DNA from 3 places in the Saccharopolyspora tripterygii genome. Region 3 is predicted to be linked to each of the others. Evidence: riboswitches for the same ligand, from Rfam matches in the RefSeq annotation. Region 3 holds a riboswitch; each other region holds the start of a gene.
What was found. Region 3 has a riboswitch for cobalamin ahead of ACYVF3_RS02500 (CbtB domain-containing protein). Riboswitches for the same ligand answer to the same signal wherever they lie in the genome.

Region 1 (5,403 bases), on a different contig from region 3:
GCCCCGGGCGAGATCCGGGGCGAGCGCGCGCTCGGACACCGGGGTCGGTGATGCGGGCACCCCGATCGCAGGAGCGGACTGGGTCTCGACGGGCATTCTCGGGTTCCTCTCGGAGGTGGACTCCCACATCAGAAACGATGCCGTCACGGCATGATCAAGCCCCGTCCCGGCGTTCTCCGAACCGACAGCAGCGGCTTCCGGGCCACGCCGAGATCACTGTGCTCGTTCGTGGGATGTGGGCCACTCTCTTGGTGTGGCCGTCGAGGACGACATCTCGGATCAGGACGGGCGAGTGCTCGCTCTGTCCGACGGGGTGTTCGCGATCGCGGCCACCCTGCTGGCGCTCGACCTCCGCGTGCCGGAAGGCCTGCCGGACAGCGGCCTGCGCGAAGCGCTGCGCGACCTGGCCCCCGCCATGACCGCCTACGCGATCGCGTTCCTCGTCATCGGCCTGTTGTGGCTGGGCCACCGCGAACTGTTCCGCGACATCCGGCGGATCACGCCGCCGGTTCCCGCCGTGAACGTGGTCCTGCTGGGGTTCGTGGCGCTGCTGCCGTTCCCCTCCTCGCTGCTCGCCGATTACGGGCACGAGCCGGTCGCGGTGATCGGCTACGCGGCGAACGTCTCGGCCGTCGCCGCGCTGGAGCTGATCATTGTGGTGCTCGCCCACCGTTCCGGGAACCTGCGCAGCGGCATGTCGGCCACGTCCGCGTTCGCTCCCTCAGCGGTCACGGTCGCGATCTTCGTCGTCTCCATGCCGGTCGCGCTGCTGAACCCCAGGTGGGCACCCGCCTGCTGGCTCCTGCTGATCCCGGCCCAGGCCGTGATCGGACGCGCCGAGAGGCGCCGGAGCCGCGACGAGCGCGGGCCCCGGTGATCGCCGGCGCACCGCGGCACCCAGGGCCACGATTCATCCGAACGATGCTCGGTTCAGCAACGGCGTTCGCCCGAGCTGACCGCGATTCCAAGCAGCCGGAATGGGAATCCAAACCGACCACATCTCACATCCGACTTCCGCCGTATCCGTTTCACGAAAAGCGGAGATCACGCTGAGAAAATGGGTGTTCACCCCGATGCCGATCCCGACTCGAACACGAGATCATCGCCCCAAAAACTTGTCCTGCGCACGCCGATCCCATTCACGAGGACGTTCAGCGGAAAACATGGTTCCACGGAAGGAGCCGTCATCTACCGCTACAATCCTCGGAAACGACCGAGGGGCCGCTCCAGCGCCGAGACGAAGATCCGCACGCCCCTGCCGATGGGATCTCACGAGGCTTCGACTGGTTGGTGCTCACCACAGCGCTCATCGCCGTCGTCGCCGGTCTCGCCCTCGGACAGGCCTTGATGATCGCAGGTGGATTGATCCTCTCGTTCACCGCCGCGCACCGGTTCCAGCGCGCGGGAGAACCGGCTGCGGAAGGGGAACGCACCCGCGAACCGTGAATCGAGAGACGGTGGTGACCATCGACCGGCACGACGCAGAGACCACCGACCACGACCGACCGCTCCCCCGCGGAGCCTCCCCGAAAGCGACCCGGCCGTGGTAATCGCACTGACCATCAGCACATTCCTGATCGCATTCGGGTTGATCGCCACCGAACGCGTTCACCGCGTCTCCGCGGCGCTCGGCGGCGTTGCGGTGATGGTTCTCATCGGCGCCGTCGACGCCCATTCCGCCTTCTTCGACGAGAAGACCGGGATCGACTGGAACGTCATCTTCCTCCTGCTCGGAATGATGATCACCGTCAGCGTGCTCAAGCACACGGGCGTCTTCGAATACCTCGCCATCTGGGCCGCCCAGCAGAGCCGCGGGAAATCGTTCCGCCTGATGATCATCCTCGTCCTGCTGACCGCGCTGGTCTCGGCGTTCCTCGACAGCGTCACGGTCATGCTCCTGATCGCGCCGGTCACCCTCGCCGTCTGCCAGCGGCTCCGGCTGCCCGTCGTCCCCTTCTTGATCGCCGAGGTGCTCGCGGCCAACATCGGCGGCACCGCGACCCTGATCGGCGATCCGCCCAACATCATGATCGGCAGCCGGGCGGGACTCACCTTCACCGATTTCCTCTACAACCTCGCACCGATCACCGTCATCCTGCTCGCGGTCTTCATCGGCATGTGCCGGGTGCTGTTCCGCAAGGCGTTCCTGGACGCCGACGAGCACATGGCCGAGATCATGGAGCTCGACGGCAGCGACGCCATCCACGACCACCGGCTCCTGCGGCGCTGCTTGATCGTCGTCGGCGCGGTCGTCGTCGCCTTCGTCCTGCACGGGCCGATCGGCATCGACCCGGCCTTCGTGGGCCTGCTCGGCGCCGGGCTGATGGTGCTGGTCTCGCAGACCACGGCGCCGCAGTTCCTCGAGGAGGTCGACTGGTCGACCCTGGTGTTCTTCATGGGGCTGTTCGTCATGGTCGGCGGGCTCGTCGACGTCGGGGTGATCGACACGCTCGGGCGCGCCGCGATCGATCTCGTCGGCGACAACTACTTCCTCGCCGCGGTCGGCCTGCTGATCGGGTCGGCGGTGATCGGCGGCATGATCGACACGATCCCCTTCGTGGCGACCACGATCCCGATCGTCGAGGAGCTCGTGGCCACGGTTCCGGACCCGGAGATCAGCCAGGCGCTGTGGTGGTCGCTGGCCCTCGGCGCCGACCTCGGCGGCAACGCCACCGCGATCGGCGCGAGCGCCAACGTCGTGGCGATCGGCTGGGCCTCCCGCAACGGGTACCCGATCAGCTTCTGGCAGTTCACCAAGTACGGCATGGTCGTCACCGCGGTGACCATCGCGCTGTCCACCCTCTACGTCTGGCTCCGCTACTTCGCGATGTAGCCCGACCCGGCCCCTCCACCAAGCTCTTTCACCGTCCGTTGTGGAGGGTGATGAACCCGGCCGGATCCCGTGCGCGACGGCCCGCGGGTTCCCTGTGACCGGAGTCTCATCAGCGCGTGTGCATCTGGAGAACCGCGACCTCACGGGCGGTGCTGGGCGCCGGCAACTCGTCCGCACCGGGCGCGCACATCGTGGAACTGCTTGCCAAAGGAAGTTTCGGCACTAACCTGGTGAGTGCTGGTGGTTCGTCCGCCCCGGTGCGACCGAGGTCGTGCGCAGGGACGGACGAGGCAAGAGGGAACCCGGTGCGAACCCGGGACTGCCCCGCAGCGGTGAGCGGGAACGACAGCCGTCACCGGTCGCACGACCGAAGACAAGCACTGGGCCGAGAGGCCCGGGAAGCGACGGCCACTAGGAACGCCCGGCCAGGCCGGGAAGCGCCCGCGAGTCCGAAGACCTGCCACCGGTGCGCGCGCCGCGGCGCGCGCTGATCCGAGGTCTCGAGGGAGGACCTGGCGGACGAACGGAAAGCGGTGCTGCCCGAAAGCGGCTGCCCGTGTCCGCCCGCACGCCTCCACGGCGACCTCGGAGCCTCTGATGTCGAGCTCGCGAGGAGAGGGCGTTGACCACCAAGATCGGATCTACCGTACTCGGCTACCCCCGGATCGGGCCGGACCGTGAACTCAAACGCGCGTTGGAGAGCTACTGGGCCGGGCGCAGCAGCGAGGAGGACTTGCGCGCCGTCGCGGGCAAGATCCGCGCCGACTCCTGGCGCTTCCTCGCCGACGCGGGCCTGGACTCGGTGCCGGGCAACACGTTCTCCTACTACGACCAGGTGCTCGACACCGCGGTCACCTTCGGCGCCGTGCCGTCCCGGTACGCCGAACTGGGGCTGAACCCGCTCGACACCTACTTCGCGATGGCCCGCGGTGTGGACTCCACCCCACCGCTGGAGATGACGAAGTGGTTCGACACCAACTACCACTACCTGGTCCCGGAGATCAGCCCGCAGGAACGGTTCTCGTTGACCGACCGGACGCCGGTGGAGCAGTTCCGCGAGGCAGCCGAGCAGGGCGTCACCACCCGGCCGGTGCTGGTCGGGCCGCTGACCTTCCTCCTGCTGTCCAAGCCCGCTGAAGGCGCCCCCGACTCGTTCGCACCGCTGGACAAGCTCGACGAGCTGCTGCCCGCTTACGCCGCGCTGCTGTCGGAGCTCAAGCAGGCCGGTGCCGAGTGGGTACAGCTCGACGAGCCCGCCTTCGCCGCCGACCGCACGCAGGCCGAGCTCGACGCGCTGCGCGAGGCCTACCGCCGGCTGGGCGAGCTCTCGGACCGCCCCGCGTTGCTCGTCGCCGGGTACTTCGGCGATCTCGGTGACGCGCTCGACGTGCTCGCCGACGCGCCGGTCGAGGCGCTCGGCCTCGACCTCGTCACCAGTCCCTCCGCTGTGGACAAGTTGCCCGCGCTCACGGGCCTGCGGACCAAGTCGCTGGTCGCCGGCCTCGTCGACGGCCGCAACATCTGGCGGACCGATCTCGACCAGGCGTTGACCACCGGCGCGACCCTGCTCGGCGTGGCCGACGAGGTCGCGATCGGCACCTCGTGCTCGCTGCTGCACGTCCCCTACGACGTCGAAGCCGAAACCCAGATCGACCCTCAGGTGAAGTCCTGGCTGGCCTTCGCCGCGCAGAAGGTCCAGGAGGTCGTCGTGCTGGGCCGCGCGCTGCGCGAGGGCCGCGAGGTCGTCGCCGACGCGCTCGCCGAGGCCGCCGCGGTGGTCGCCGACCGGGCCGCCGCCGACCGCGTCCGCAACGCCGAGGTCCAGACCCGGCTGCGCGCGCTTCGGCCCGCGGACTCCCGCCGCAATGACTACGCGCAGCGGCAGAAGGCCCAGGAGGAGGCGCTGCAGCTGCCCCCGCTGCCGACGACGACCATCGGTTCGTTCCCCCAGACGACCGACGTCCGCAAGGCTCGCGCTGCGCTGCGCAACGGCACGATCGACGCCGCCACCTACAAGCAGCGCATGCGCGACGAGATCCAGCGGGTCATCGAGCTGCAGGAAGAGCTCGGCCTGGACGTCCTCGTGCACGGTGAGCCCGAGCGCAACGACATGGTCCAGTACTTCTCCGAGCTCATGGACGGATTCGTCAGCACGCACAAGGGCTGGGTGCAGTCCTACGGGTCGCGGTGCGTGCGCCCGCCGATCCTCTTCGGCGACGTCTCCCGCCCGAACCCGATGACCGTCGAGTGGGCGACCTACGCGCAGAAGCTGACCGACAAGCCCGTCAAGGGCATGCTCACCGGCCCGGTCACCATCCTCGCGTGGTCGTTCGTCCGCGATGACCAGCCGCTGGCCGACACCGCCAAGCAGGTGGCGCTGGCCATCCGCGACGAGGTGCACGACCTCGAAGCGGCCGGTATCCGCGTGGTCCAGGTCGATGAACCGGCCCTGCGCGAGCTCCTGCCGCTGCGCGCCGCGCAGCAGAAGCACTACCTCGACTGGGCGGTGGAATCGTTCCGGCTGGCCACCTCCGGGGTCACCGACACCACCCAGATCCACACCCACCTGT
Region 2 (5,403 bases), on a different contig from region 3:
CGCGCCGGATCGCCCGGCGCGGGGTGCGCGCGACGGCCGTGTTCGGCCTGCTGGCCATCGCGGCCGGACTGGTGCTGGCCGCGGCTGCGGCGTGGCTGGTGCAGCCCTGGTTGGGGCTGGTCGCCGCGCTGACGCTGGGCACCGGCTACGGCTTCGTCTCGACCTACTGCCTGACGATGGTCGGGCGCATCGCCGGACCGTCCGAGCTCGCCGGGCTGACCGCGATCATGTGGGTGCTGGCTTACCTGGGCTTCTGCACGCCGTTCGTGGTCAGCCTGCTCTCGGGCGTGGTCGCCGTGCCCGTCGTGCTCCTCGTGCTGGCCGCGCTCGCGCTGCTGACGCTGCTGTCAGCTCGCGACGAGACCGATCGAGATGGTCACGAAGGCCGTCGCGCTCAACGCGTCCAGCGACTTCGAGACTCGGGGGTCCTTTAGCCGGTCGGCGATCCCGGCGGCGGCCAGCACGATGCCGACCTCCCAGATCGCGGCCAGCAGCAGGAAGACGACGCCCAGCGCGACCAGCTGGAGCGCCGGTTGCGCGGACGCCCCGACGAACTGCGGCAGGAACGCGAGGCTGAACAGCAGCATCTTCGGGTTGGTCAGGTTGCTGAGCAGGCCGCGCAGGTAGGGGTTGCCGTCGTCCGGCGGAGGAACGTCCAGCGAGCCGGATTCGCGCTTGGTCAACCAGTACCCGCGCACGATGGTCGCCGCGAGGAACAGCAAGTAGGCCGCTCCCACCCACTTCAGCGCCACCATCACGCCCGGTGCGCTGGTGATCAGCGCTCCCAGACCGGAGATGACCAGGGCGACCTGCAGCGCGCTGGCGCTGTGGATCCCGGCCAGCGCGAGCATGCCCGCCTTGCGCCCGTGGTTCAGCGATGTGCGCAGCAGCAGGAAGACGTCCACTCCCGGTGTGATGATCACGACCGCGCTCGCCAGCAGGAAGGCGGGCAACGGCGTCGGGTCCAGGAGCACGGCGAGTCCTCACTTTCCGGCAGCACGCACGGCTGCGTCGCTTGATCAGGTGCTTCTCGTCATCCGGTCAGGCGAAATCGGCGGACGCCCGGGGTGGAGGCACCCGGATCCGCGGCGGCCTGAGGTGGAGTTGCGATCGTCAACGTCGACGTTCGCGAAAGAATTTGCTTTCGACTTACAGTTTATCGAAAGATTTTCCCGTGAGCGTGTGAGTTGCGCCTCGTGATGTTTCGGTGTGCAGGTGATTACGGTGTGTCCGCTCCGTCGATGACCGCGACAGCTGGAGGCACCCGCTTTGGGCCGCGAACAGGGATCCGCCGACAAGACCCGGGCGCTGCGCGCGCTCGCCATCGCCGGGGCGGTCACCGCGCTGGCCAGCACGAGCCCCGCCGCCCACGCCGAACCGGCGGTCACCGGCGACGACCAGCCGCAGTCCCGAATCCTCGGCGGCTCCGGCGCCGACACCCAGGACGCGCCCTGGGTCGTCGCGCTCACCGACCGGTACGGCAACCACTTCTGCGGCGGCACCCTGATCCGCGCGGGCGAGGTCGTCACCGCGGCGCACTGCGCGCACGACCCGCTCACCGGGGCGGAGCGCTCGCCCAGCGACCTCAAGGTGGTCGCCGGACGCACCGACCTGCGCAGCTCGGAGGGCACCGAAGCCGAGGTCGACAGCGTGTGGGTGCACCCGCGGTACGAGGACTTCACCACCGGCGACGACCTCGCGGTGCTCAAGCTCAGCACGCCCCTGCCGCAGCGCCCGCTGCCCGTGGTCGAGCCGGGCGACCAGTCGCCCTACCGGCCCGGCACCCAGGCTCGCGTCTACGGATGGGGCCGGACCAGCGAAGACGGACCGCCCTCCGACACCCTCCGGTCCGTGGAAGTGCCGGTGGCCCCGGACGAGAGCTGCCGCTCCGCGTACCCGAACTACGACCCGCGCAGCATGTTCTGCGCCGGATACCCCGAAGGCGGGCGGGACGCCTGCGCCGGCGACTCCGGCGGGCCGATCGTCGCCGACGGACGGCTCATCGGCGTGGTGTCCTACGGAACCGGATGCGGTCGTCCCGGCACGCCCGGCGTCTACACGAAGCTGTCGGCCTACACGCCCTGAGCCCGTGCGCGAGTGGTCTGCACAACTCCGGCCGCCGATGAGTTCGGGAAACCGGGAAGTCCTGTGATATCCAGGTAAGAGTGACCCTTCAGCCGCTCGCGACCGCCGTGCAACGCGCTTACACCGCGGACCTGGACGCCTACGACTTCTACCGGATGCTGCGGTTGCGCGTCGACGTCTTCGTCGTCGAGCAGGAGTGCGCCTACCCCGAGCTCGACGGGCGCGACCTGGAGGATTCGACCCGGCACTTCTGGGTCGACTCCGCCGACGACTACGTGCTCGGCTACCTGCGGCTGCTCGAAGACCCCGACGGCACCTACCGCATCGGTCGCGTCTGCACCGCCAAGAGCGCGCGCGGCCTCGGCCTCGGACGCAAGCTGATGCGCGCCGCCGTCGCCGAGGTGCAGAACTCGCCCGCCGTGCTGTCCGCGCAGACCTACGCCAAGGACTTCTACGCCTCCTTCGGCTTCGTCGAAACCGGTGAGGAATACCTCGAAGACGGCATTCCGCACATCGACATGCGCCGCGAACCGCGCCGCGCGGGCGTCACCGCCGGCCGCTGAGATGTGAGTTGCGGCGCCAGGAGGTTGGGCGCTTGATCGACGTCTGGAACGATGTCGGTGAATCCGTTTGCAAGGGGTGTTGGCAGGAAGCCGGTGCGAGTCCGGCACGGTCGGCGCCACTGTGACCGGGGAGCGGACCTCCCGCGAGAGCCACCGGGGTGACCTGGGAAGGCCGGAGGCCGTGACGATCCGGGAGTCAGGACACTGCGGCCCCTTGTTCCCGACAGCGGGGCGTCCGCACCCCGAGGAAGGAACCACACCGGCATGTCCGCTGCCCCTCGCTTCCCCTTCTCCGCTGTGGTCGGCCACGACGACCTGCGGCTCGCGCTGCTGCTCAACGCGGTGCACCCGCGCATCGGCGGTGTGCTGGTGCGCGGCGAGAAGGGCACGGCCAAGTCGACCGTCGTGCGCGCCCTCGCCGCGCTGCTGCCGCCGCTGGACGTCGTCGACGGCTGCCGCTTCGGCTGCGACCCGGCCGCCCCCGACTCGCAGTGCCCCGACGCACCGCACGGCGACACCGGCACCCGCACGCCGGCGCAGCTCGTCGAGCTGCCCGTCGGCGCCACCGAAGACCGGCTCATCGGCTCGCTCGACCTCGAACGCGCCCTCACCGAAGGCGTCCGCGCCTTCCAGCCCGGCCTGCTCGCCGGAGCGCACCGCGGTGTGCTCTACGTCGACGAGGTCAACCTGCTGCACGACCACCTCGTGGACCTGCTGCTCGACGCCGCCGCCATGGGCCGGGCGCACGTCGAGCGCGACGGCGTCTCCGTCTCGCACGCGTCGTCGTTCCTGCTCGTCGGCACCATGAACCCGGAAGAGGGCGAACTGCGGCCGCAGCTGCTCGACCGCTTCGGCCTCACCGTGCAGGTCGCCGCATCGCGCGAGGTCGAGACCCGGACCGAGGTCGTCCGCCGCCGGCTCGCCTTCGAAGCCGATCCCGCCGGGTTCGCCGCCCAGTGGGCCGACGCGGACGCCGAGCTCGCCGAGCACATCAGCGCCGCCCGCGCTCGCGTGGAGAAGGTCCAGCTGCCCGACACCGAGCTGCGGCGGATCTCCGCGTTGTGCGCGGCCTTCGACGTCGACGGCATGCGCGCCGACCTCGTGCTGGCGCGCACCGCCGTCGCTCACGCCGCCTGGCGCGGCGCCGAAGCCGTGGCCGAGGAGGACGTCGAGGCCGCGGCCCGGCTCGCGCTGCCGCACCGGCGTCGCCGCGACCCGTTCGACGAACCCGGGATGGCCGAGGACCAGTTGCAGCAGGCGCTCTCCGACGCCGCGGACCAGGCCGACGACCAGCAGCCGGAGGATCCCGACGACGACCCCGACGGCGGTCCGGACGGCGGCCCCGGCGGAGGCGAGCCGCAGGACGAGCCCACCGGACCCACCGGCGGTGGAGGGGGAGAGCAGCAGGAGCAGTCCGGCAGCGGTGACACCGAGCGCACCCCGGCCGGCACCGGTCCGTCCTTCCGCGCCCGGCTCCTGGAAGTGCAGGGGCTCGGCGAAGGAGCCCCCGGCCGCCGGTCCCGCGCCCGCTCGCGCAGCGGGCGCACCACCCGCGCGACCACCGTCGACGGCCACGGCCTGCACGTGACCGCGACGCTGGCCGCCGCCGCACCCCACCAGGCCGCGCGCGGGCGCAGCGGTCCCGGGCTCGTGCTGCGCTCCGAAGACGTGCGACGAGCCCTGCGCGAAGGGCGCGAGGGCAACCTCGTGCTCTTCGTCGTCGACGCCTCCGGATCGATGGCCGCCCGCGACCGGATGACCGCCGTCAGCGGCGCCGTGCTGTCCCTGCTGCGAGACGCCTACCAGCGCCGCGACAAGGTCGGCGTGATCACCTTCCGCGGCGACCAGGCCGAAGTGGCGCTCCCGCCCACCTCGTCCGTCGACATCGCCGCGGCCCGGCTCCGCCGGATGCGCACCGGAGGCAGGACCCCGCTCGCCGACGGCCTCCTGCGCGCCGAGCACGTCATCCGTACCGAGAGCACCCGGGACCCGCAGCGCAGGCCGCTCGTCGTGCTGCTCACCGACGGCAAGGCCACCGTCGGCGTCCAGGGCACCCGCTCCGCCCAGGCCTTCGACGACGCCCTGCGCGCCGCGCGGGTCCTCGCCGGCACCGGAACGGCCTCCGTCGTCGTCGACTGCGAGAGCGGACACGTCAAGCTCGGACTGGCGAACCAGGTGGCCACAGCCCTGGGCGGACCCAGCCTGCGGCTGGAGGAGCTCTCCGCCGAACACGTCGCCGGAGTCGTGCGCGCCGTCAGCGGTGACAGCGGGTTGGCCGCTTAGTCTCTTTTTGGTTACGAGATTCAGCCCTGTGAGTACCGACCCATCGGTCGGATTGGTACGGTGACCACCAGTCCACCTGACCCCCAGGGGTGGACCTCCAAAGTGCCCCGCGCTCCCAGCGACCCCCAGGCCGGTTGAGCGCGGGGCTCTTTTTCGTCTGTTCCGGTGGTCGGCTTGCTTGGCGGTGCGGGTGGGGGAACCTGAGGCGGTCCTCCTGCTCCGGGCGCCTCGACTTATGTATGCCAATGCACGGCGTCGAGGCGTCCTCACAGGAGAACCGCCTCAGAACCCCCGGCGCTGCGGGTTGCTCAGGTGGGGTACTGAGAAAGCACCTTCGGTGCTTGCCTGACGGGGGCTGTTACGCCTTGGTTGGTTGGGGTTGGTGGTAGCGGCTTCTGGTGTAGGTGGCTGTTGCTACCAAGGGGATCGCTACTGCTCCTGCTGTGATGAACAGGATCGTGTAGTTGCCGTT
Region 3 (5,403 bases):
GCAACAGGGGCGCGTTCGGGCAGTCGGGCACTTGCAGGATGTCCAACCTCATCGCCGTTCCGCCCGCCTCACTCGCAGCGCACGCAGCACTGAGCATCGCCGATCGGCCCTGGCTGCAAGCTCACTGCCGCGCACACCACGCCGTACTCAGTCGGGAGCGAGCCCAGCCGAGCTGGCGCACTGACTCCACCTTATTCCTCTCAGACTCACTACTCTACTATCCAGCGTAGTGATCTGCTGGAAACGCTGGCGGGTGCTCCGGCTTTCGGGCACAACGGTGCGCCGTCTACTACGAGGAGCGACGGTGACCCGTACCTCTCCGCAACCTCACTTCATCTGCTGCACCGACACAACTGTGAAAATCTTTCGCCGAGCGATGCTGTGCACGATCGTGGCCCTCGGGATCGGAGCAATTCAACTGCCCGCAGCAGCGCATACCAGCCTGGCCGGAAGCGTTCCAGCCAGCGGCGTTGCTCTTGAGCACTCCCCCGGCACCGGCCGATTCCGCCTCAGCGAACCAGGCAGCCCGAGCCTGCTCGACGTGGCGCTCACTGGCCAAGTTCAGGCTCTCCCAGTAGCACAGCAAACGAGTCAGCGTGACAACGTTGCAACACAACCATTTCCGTTGTTGAACAACGGAAGCTACGCACTGGTCCATCAAGTCGTCCATGCCGGCACTCAGCGGGCCACAGCCCCTGCGTCATTTGCAGCCCCCGCTTCCACAGCCGGACCTTCAGCCTATTCGGACAATGGCTCAGTGGCTCCACTCTCGAGGCCACACGACGAAAGCAACTATGAAACCGGCTCTTTCGTCTGGCTGGTTGGCGGAGGCGCCTTGTTCACGCTTCTGCTGGCTGTTGCGGCGGTCGTCGTTCTCTTCAGGGGCCGCGATCACTAGGTCCCGTTCCCAACTGGACCCAAACGCACTGTCAGCACCCCGAATCGCGCCCGCAGCGAGCTAAGACCCCGCCCGTCCTTGAGGTGACGAAGGCCGGGCGGGGACCGTCGCTATGGTGTCGTTGCCGGTGAGGCTGTCGTGGTCACTCGTTGTTTTCGGGGCTCGTTGAGCAGACCGAAGGCGAAACCGAGGACCGCCCACATTCCGGCGAGTTCAGCGAGTGAGGCCAACCGGAAGCGCCACAGCAACGCTGCGGGCACGTCCGGAGGGACGGGGTCCGGGTTCGAGGGACACGACCACAGGACGAGGCCGGTCAACACGATGCCTCCGACAGCTGCAGCGGTACTGCGGCGTGCCTGCGACCAACCGTGAACGGCCAGGTACCGGTGTAGGTAGCCCACCGCGTGCAGGATCGCGATGCCCACCACGATCAGCGAGAAGTACGCGACCGTGCGGAAAGTGACCGACTCCGGAGCCCCGACCCCTGGTGGGTTCGCAGGATACTTCAGCGCCGGTAGCAGCGACACGGCCAAAAACCCGGCCGCAGCGAGCTGGAGGCTCCGTCCGAAATCGGTGCGTGCGGGCAGCCGGTGCCGGTTGTGGGCGAACACGACCGCGAAGATCGCCCCGATCGCCAACCCGACGACAAGGGCGGCGACCATGCCGCCGACCACCTGAGTGGAGCGGCTGAACAATTCCTCGTGGGCGTGCTCACCGGCGGCCTGCGGGCGTGCTTCCTCGACATCGAGCGCAGCGCGGAGCGGGGTTTCGACCAGCAGAAGCGAGACCAATGCGGCCGTGAGGCCGGCGAGCAGCCCGGCCAGCAAGCCCCGCCGCAGGAAAGTGGCGAATGGCGAGCTCATGGGTGTCCCCGTTCAGTGGCAGGGCACGCCGAGAGCGTGGCGGCCGTCGTGCGTGAACTCGTGGACGGTGTCCGCCGCCTGCGCGAGCACGGCACCGTTTTCCTGAAGCACGACGTAGAGCAGAACGATCGCGAACGCGGCCAAGGCCCAAGCCCAGACGGGAACTTGGATGCGCTGTGCAGCGGGCAGACCAGCGGTGGTCATGTCAAAACCTGCCTTCCATCTCTCGTGGAACGTGGTGTTACTGCCGCAGCCGGTCTCCTGGCTTCCGGATCGGCGCTCCCCTTGGCCTTCCCAGACACCAACGCGGTGCCCAGTGGCGAGATCAGGGTCGCTCCCCGGTCACAGTGGCGAGGACCACGCCGGATTTCCACCGGCTTCCCGTGCACTGCGGCAGCAGAAGAGTACGAGGAGATCGCCGAGCCCACAACAGCCGATCCCGCGACGAACCTCACTGCATCGGTTCTCCTGCACATCAGGTCCAATGCCGGGGTGCAGGATTCATCAAAAGCCGCTCTGGACCAGACCACTCGCTCGCTGGCACGGCCCCTCGCCGGCGCCAACGAGGTCCTGGCATGGGAGTCGTACTGCGACGAGACCAACGGATTCTTGGCGCGAAACGTCCAAGCCTGGCAACGTTTGGCCGGATTTCAACATCACCGCGCGGGCACGGTTCTGGTGGCCTTTCGGGCTTCGTGGCTCGCGCTGTGCGCAACAGTTCCCGAGCACCACTTCGGATGGCCTGTCCCTTCGCTGGCCGAAGCATCCGTCGTGGTTGACGCGGACGGGTTGGTGCACGGTCTTGTGCTACGTGATCGATCGTGCGCCAACGCCTGGTGGCCCAACGTTTCCCACTTCCTCGCACCGCTCACCCGTGGACTCGAAGCTATCGGCGGCCCACCAGCAGACAGCGATCAGTACTGGGGCAACGCCGTCGGTTTGCTCGGCGAGGTGCTGCGACGGCTCGCCGCAGACGGGGCCGGAGGTGACGTGCTCGCCACCGCAGTGCAACTGCGCGCTGAGACCGGCCGAGCAGACCTGCTCGACGTCGGCGCGACGCAGAGCGGATTGTGGTCCCGACGTCGAACATGCTGCCAGCTATGGCGATCCGGCACTGGCTACTGCACAGAATGCGTACTCCACAACGCCCCACGCCGGAAGCCGCGATGACCCGACAGCGACGGGCCCACCGCTGCCCGCACAGCCATCCCAGGCATCAGCAGCCACGGCCAAGAGCGGCTCGCAACACCATTCGACAGGGCCGGTCGCCCACCCAAGCCGGCGGAAGCCGGTCGAGCCGGTTGTGCGCCACTGCAACGGGCGGCGTATCCCGAACACGGCTGAGGTTCCCATCGCGACGCCAACATCCGCGGCAACCAGCACGGCTGCGCCATTGACGCGGTTGCCCACAATCGCGATCTTGCGTCCGTTGCTCAGCGAGCCGAGCAGGCGGGCCTGTCGCAGAGCCGCCGCTCGTCACGCACGGCAACAGATTTCGATCAGTTCCTCTTCTGTTCGACCAGCCCGCAGTGACACTTGATGCTTCCGCGGCACCTTCCTACTCAACCAGCACTCCATTCCGCTGCCCGTCACGTCCTAGTAGTGCTTTGTTAGGTCGGTAATCGGTGGATGTGTTGGTGGCAGGTGGGGCAGGTGCCTGACCAGGTGGCGAGCAGTGTTTGCAGCTCGCGGATGACCTTGTAGAGGGTCAGGCTGCCCCAGATGCTTTTGGGTTGTTCAGGCGGAGGGTGGTGAGGAACAGGTGTGCTGCGGAGGCCAGGGTGACGTGGCGGTGCCAGCCGGTGAAGGATCGGCCTTCGAAGTGGTCGAGTCCGAGGCCGGTTTTGAGTTCGCGGTAGTCGTGCTCGATGCGCCAGCGGATCTTGGCCAGCCGTACCAACTCTGTGGCCGGTGTGTCGGCGGGCAGGTTCGAGATCCAGTATTTGATGGGTTCTTCGGTATCGGGCGGCCATTGGGCGATCAGCCACCGTGCAGGCAGCGATCCATCCGGTTGCAGGCGTGGCTTGCGTCCGGCGACACGGACAGGCATGGCGACGAATTCCGAGCTGAGCTTGCCTCGGGAGCCTTCCCGCCACGTGATGGTCGTGCCAGCGTCGCGTCCAGCGCCAAGGACGTGCTGGCGCAGACTGATCGGCTTGTCCTGGTACCGGGGCCCAGGGCGCGGGCCGCGCCCGGAATAGGGCCGCAACTCCGGGACCGCGTCGATGGTATGAGCGGTGGCTTCACCCTTGACCTGCACCACGTAGGACAAATGGCGATCCTCCAACGCGGCCCGGAAATGGGCGTTGTCGCCGTAGCCGGCGTCGGCGACAACCACCGGCGGCGCAAGCCCCCATTCGGCCAGTTCATCGAGCATCTCCACCGCCATCATCCACTTCGGACGGTTCCGCTCCGTGTCCGGGATCGCGCAGCGCGCACGACGCTGCACCACCTCCGCCGCCAAGCCATCCTCGACCGCGCAGACATCGTCCCAGCTTTGTGGCACGAACAACCGCCAGTTCACCGCCGCCGAAGCAACATCGGTGACCATGTGCACGCTGACCCCGACCTGGCAGTTGGTCACTTTGCCGGCCGTGCCCGTGTACTGTCGCGCCACACACGGAGATCGTTTGCCGTCCTTGAGAAAGCCCGTGTCATCAACCACCCACGCCCCCGGCGCCACCGTCTTATGGGCAAGCCGGGCCAACCTGGCCCGCACCGCGGAGACCTCCCACGTCGACGACGAGACAAACTGCTGCAACCCCTGGTGATCAACGCCAAGTCGCTCGGCCATCGGCTGCATCGACTTCCGCCGCCCGTCCAGCAACAACCCCCGCAGATACGTCTCGCCCTTGGCCCGCTGATCAGACCGCACCATCGCCGCGAACACCTCCGCCGCGAACTCTTCCAGCCGGCCACGCACTCGAGCGAGATCACCCTGCTTCACAACACAAGATCATCCCACACCAAGATCCACACCTAACAAAGCACTACTAGGCGTCGGACAGCAGTGCCGACGAGTGACCAGCGCCAAATAAGACGCCACCGCTAGAACGGCGGCGAACATGGCGGCGATCGTCCTCCAACGCCGGGAGCGGACCTTGGCCAGCAGGGCGGGCAGCCGATCCGGGTCCTGCGGCTGACCGGGAACGTGCTTGTCATTGACCATCGCGAGCAACTCGGGTAGTCGAGAAAGTTCTTGAACGGTACGCGCACAGGACTCACAAGAACTCAGGTGTTCTTCAAACGCGGACGTGTCCTCAGGCGATAGCGCGCCGAGAACATACGCGGCATCAAGGACCGCTAGTGGATCCGTCCTCGACTCAATTCGATCATTCACCGGTGGCACGCTCCTCACCTCAAGATTCCGCCGACCAAGCCGATGCTCAGGGCCTAACCGCCTCCAGCCTGACGGCAGCCCCGGCGACCACCCAAGCCCTCACGCTCCGTTCCGGATCAGCTAGCACAAACCCTGCTTCGGTCGTGATCTCCGAGTGCGGCCCACGTTCACTTCACCCAAGAACCAATCCATGTACACGACATTCGCCCCCTTCTGGTTCAAAACAACAAGTGATCAAGGTCGTAGCTCGGCACATCACTGAGACGCATACGTGCGGGCCCCGCACTGGCACGGCCGTCGCT

Region 1: linked by a shared signal. The riboswitch ahead of metE (5-methyltetrahydropteroyltriglutamate--homocysteine S-methyltransferase) and the one ahead of ACYVF3_RS02500 (CbtB domain-containing protein) in region 3 are both predicted to bind cobalamin.
Region 2: linked by a shared signal. The riboswitch ahead of ACYVF3_RS15475 (putative cobaltochelatase) and the one ahead of ACYVF3_RS02500 (CbtB domain-containing protein) in region 3 are both predicted to bind cobalamin.

Annotation. Positions count from the first base shown of each region.
Region 1 covers NZ_BAAGZP010000015.1:93,179-98,581, reverse strand. Annotated here, with positions in the region: gene ACYVF3_RS12375 (DUF418 domain-containing protein) at 1-96, opposite strand, end outside; gene ACYVF3_RS12370 (TMEM175 family protein) at 254-877, shown strand; gene ACYVF3_RS12365 (hypothetical protein) at 1,291-1,446, shown strand; gene ACYVF3_RS12360 (ArsB/NhaD family transporter) at 1,544-2,833, shown strand; cobalamin riboswitch at 3,058-3,312, shown strand; gene metE (5-methyltetrahydropteroyltriglutamate--homocysteine S-methyltransferase) at 3,456-5,403, shown strand, end outside.
Region 2 covers NZ_BAAGZP010000018.1:351,662-357,064, reverse strand. Annotated here, with positions in the region: gene ACYVF3_RS15495 (MFS transporter) at 1-434, shown strand, start outside; gene ACYVF3_RS15490 (LysE family translocator) at 348-974, opposite strand; gene ACYVF3_RS15485 (S1 family peptidase) at 1,270-2,085, shown strand; gene ACYVF3_RS15480 (GNAT family N-acetyltransferase) at 2,166-2,648, shown strand; cobalamin riboswitch at 2,706-2,877, shown strand; gene ACYVF3_RS15475 (putative cobaltochelatase) at 2,913-4,931, shown strand; gene ACYVF3_RS15470 (MFS transporter) at 5,290-5,403, opposite strand, start outside.
Region 3 covers NZ_BAAGZP010000002.1:57,215-62,617, forward strand. Annotated here, with positions in the region: gene ACYVF3_RS02485 (alkylmercury lyase) at 1-52, opposite strand, end outside; gene ACYVF3_RS02490 (copper resistance protein CopC) at 377-898, shown strand; gene ACYVF3_RS02495 (CbtA family protein) at 1,009-1,761, opposite strand; gene ACYVF3_RS02500 (CbtB domain-containing protein) at 1,774-1,965, opposite strand; cobalamin riboswitch at 1,996-2,169, opposite strand; gene ACYVF3_RS02505 (IS701 family transposase) at 3,470-4,708, opposite strand; gene ACYVF3_RS02510 (anti-sigma factor family protein) at 4,718-5,119, opposite strand.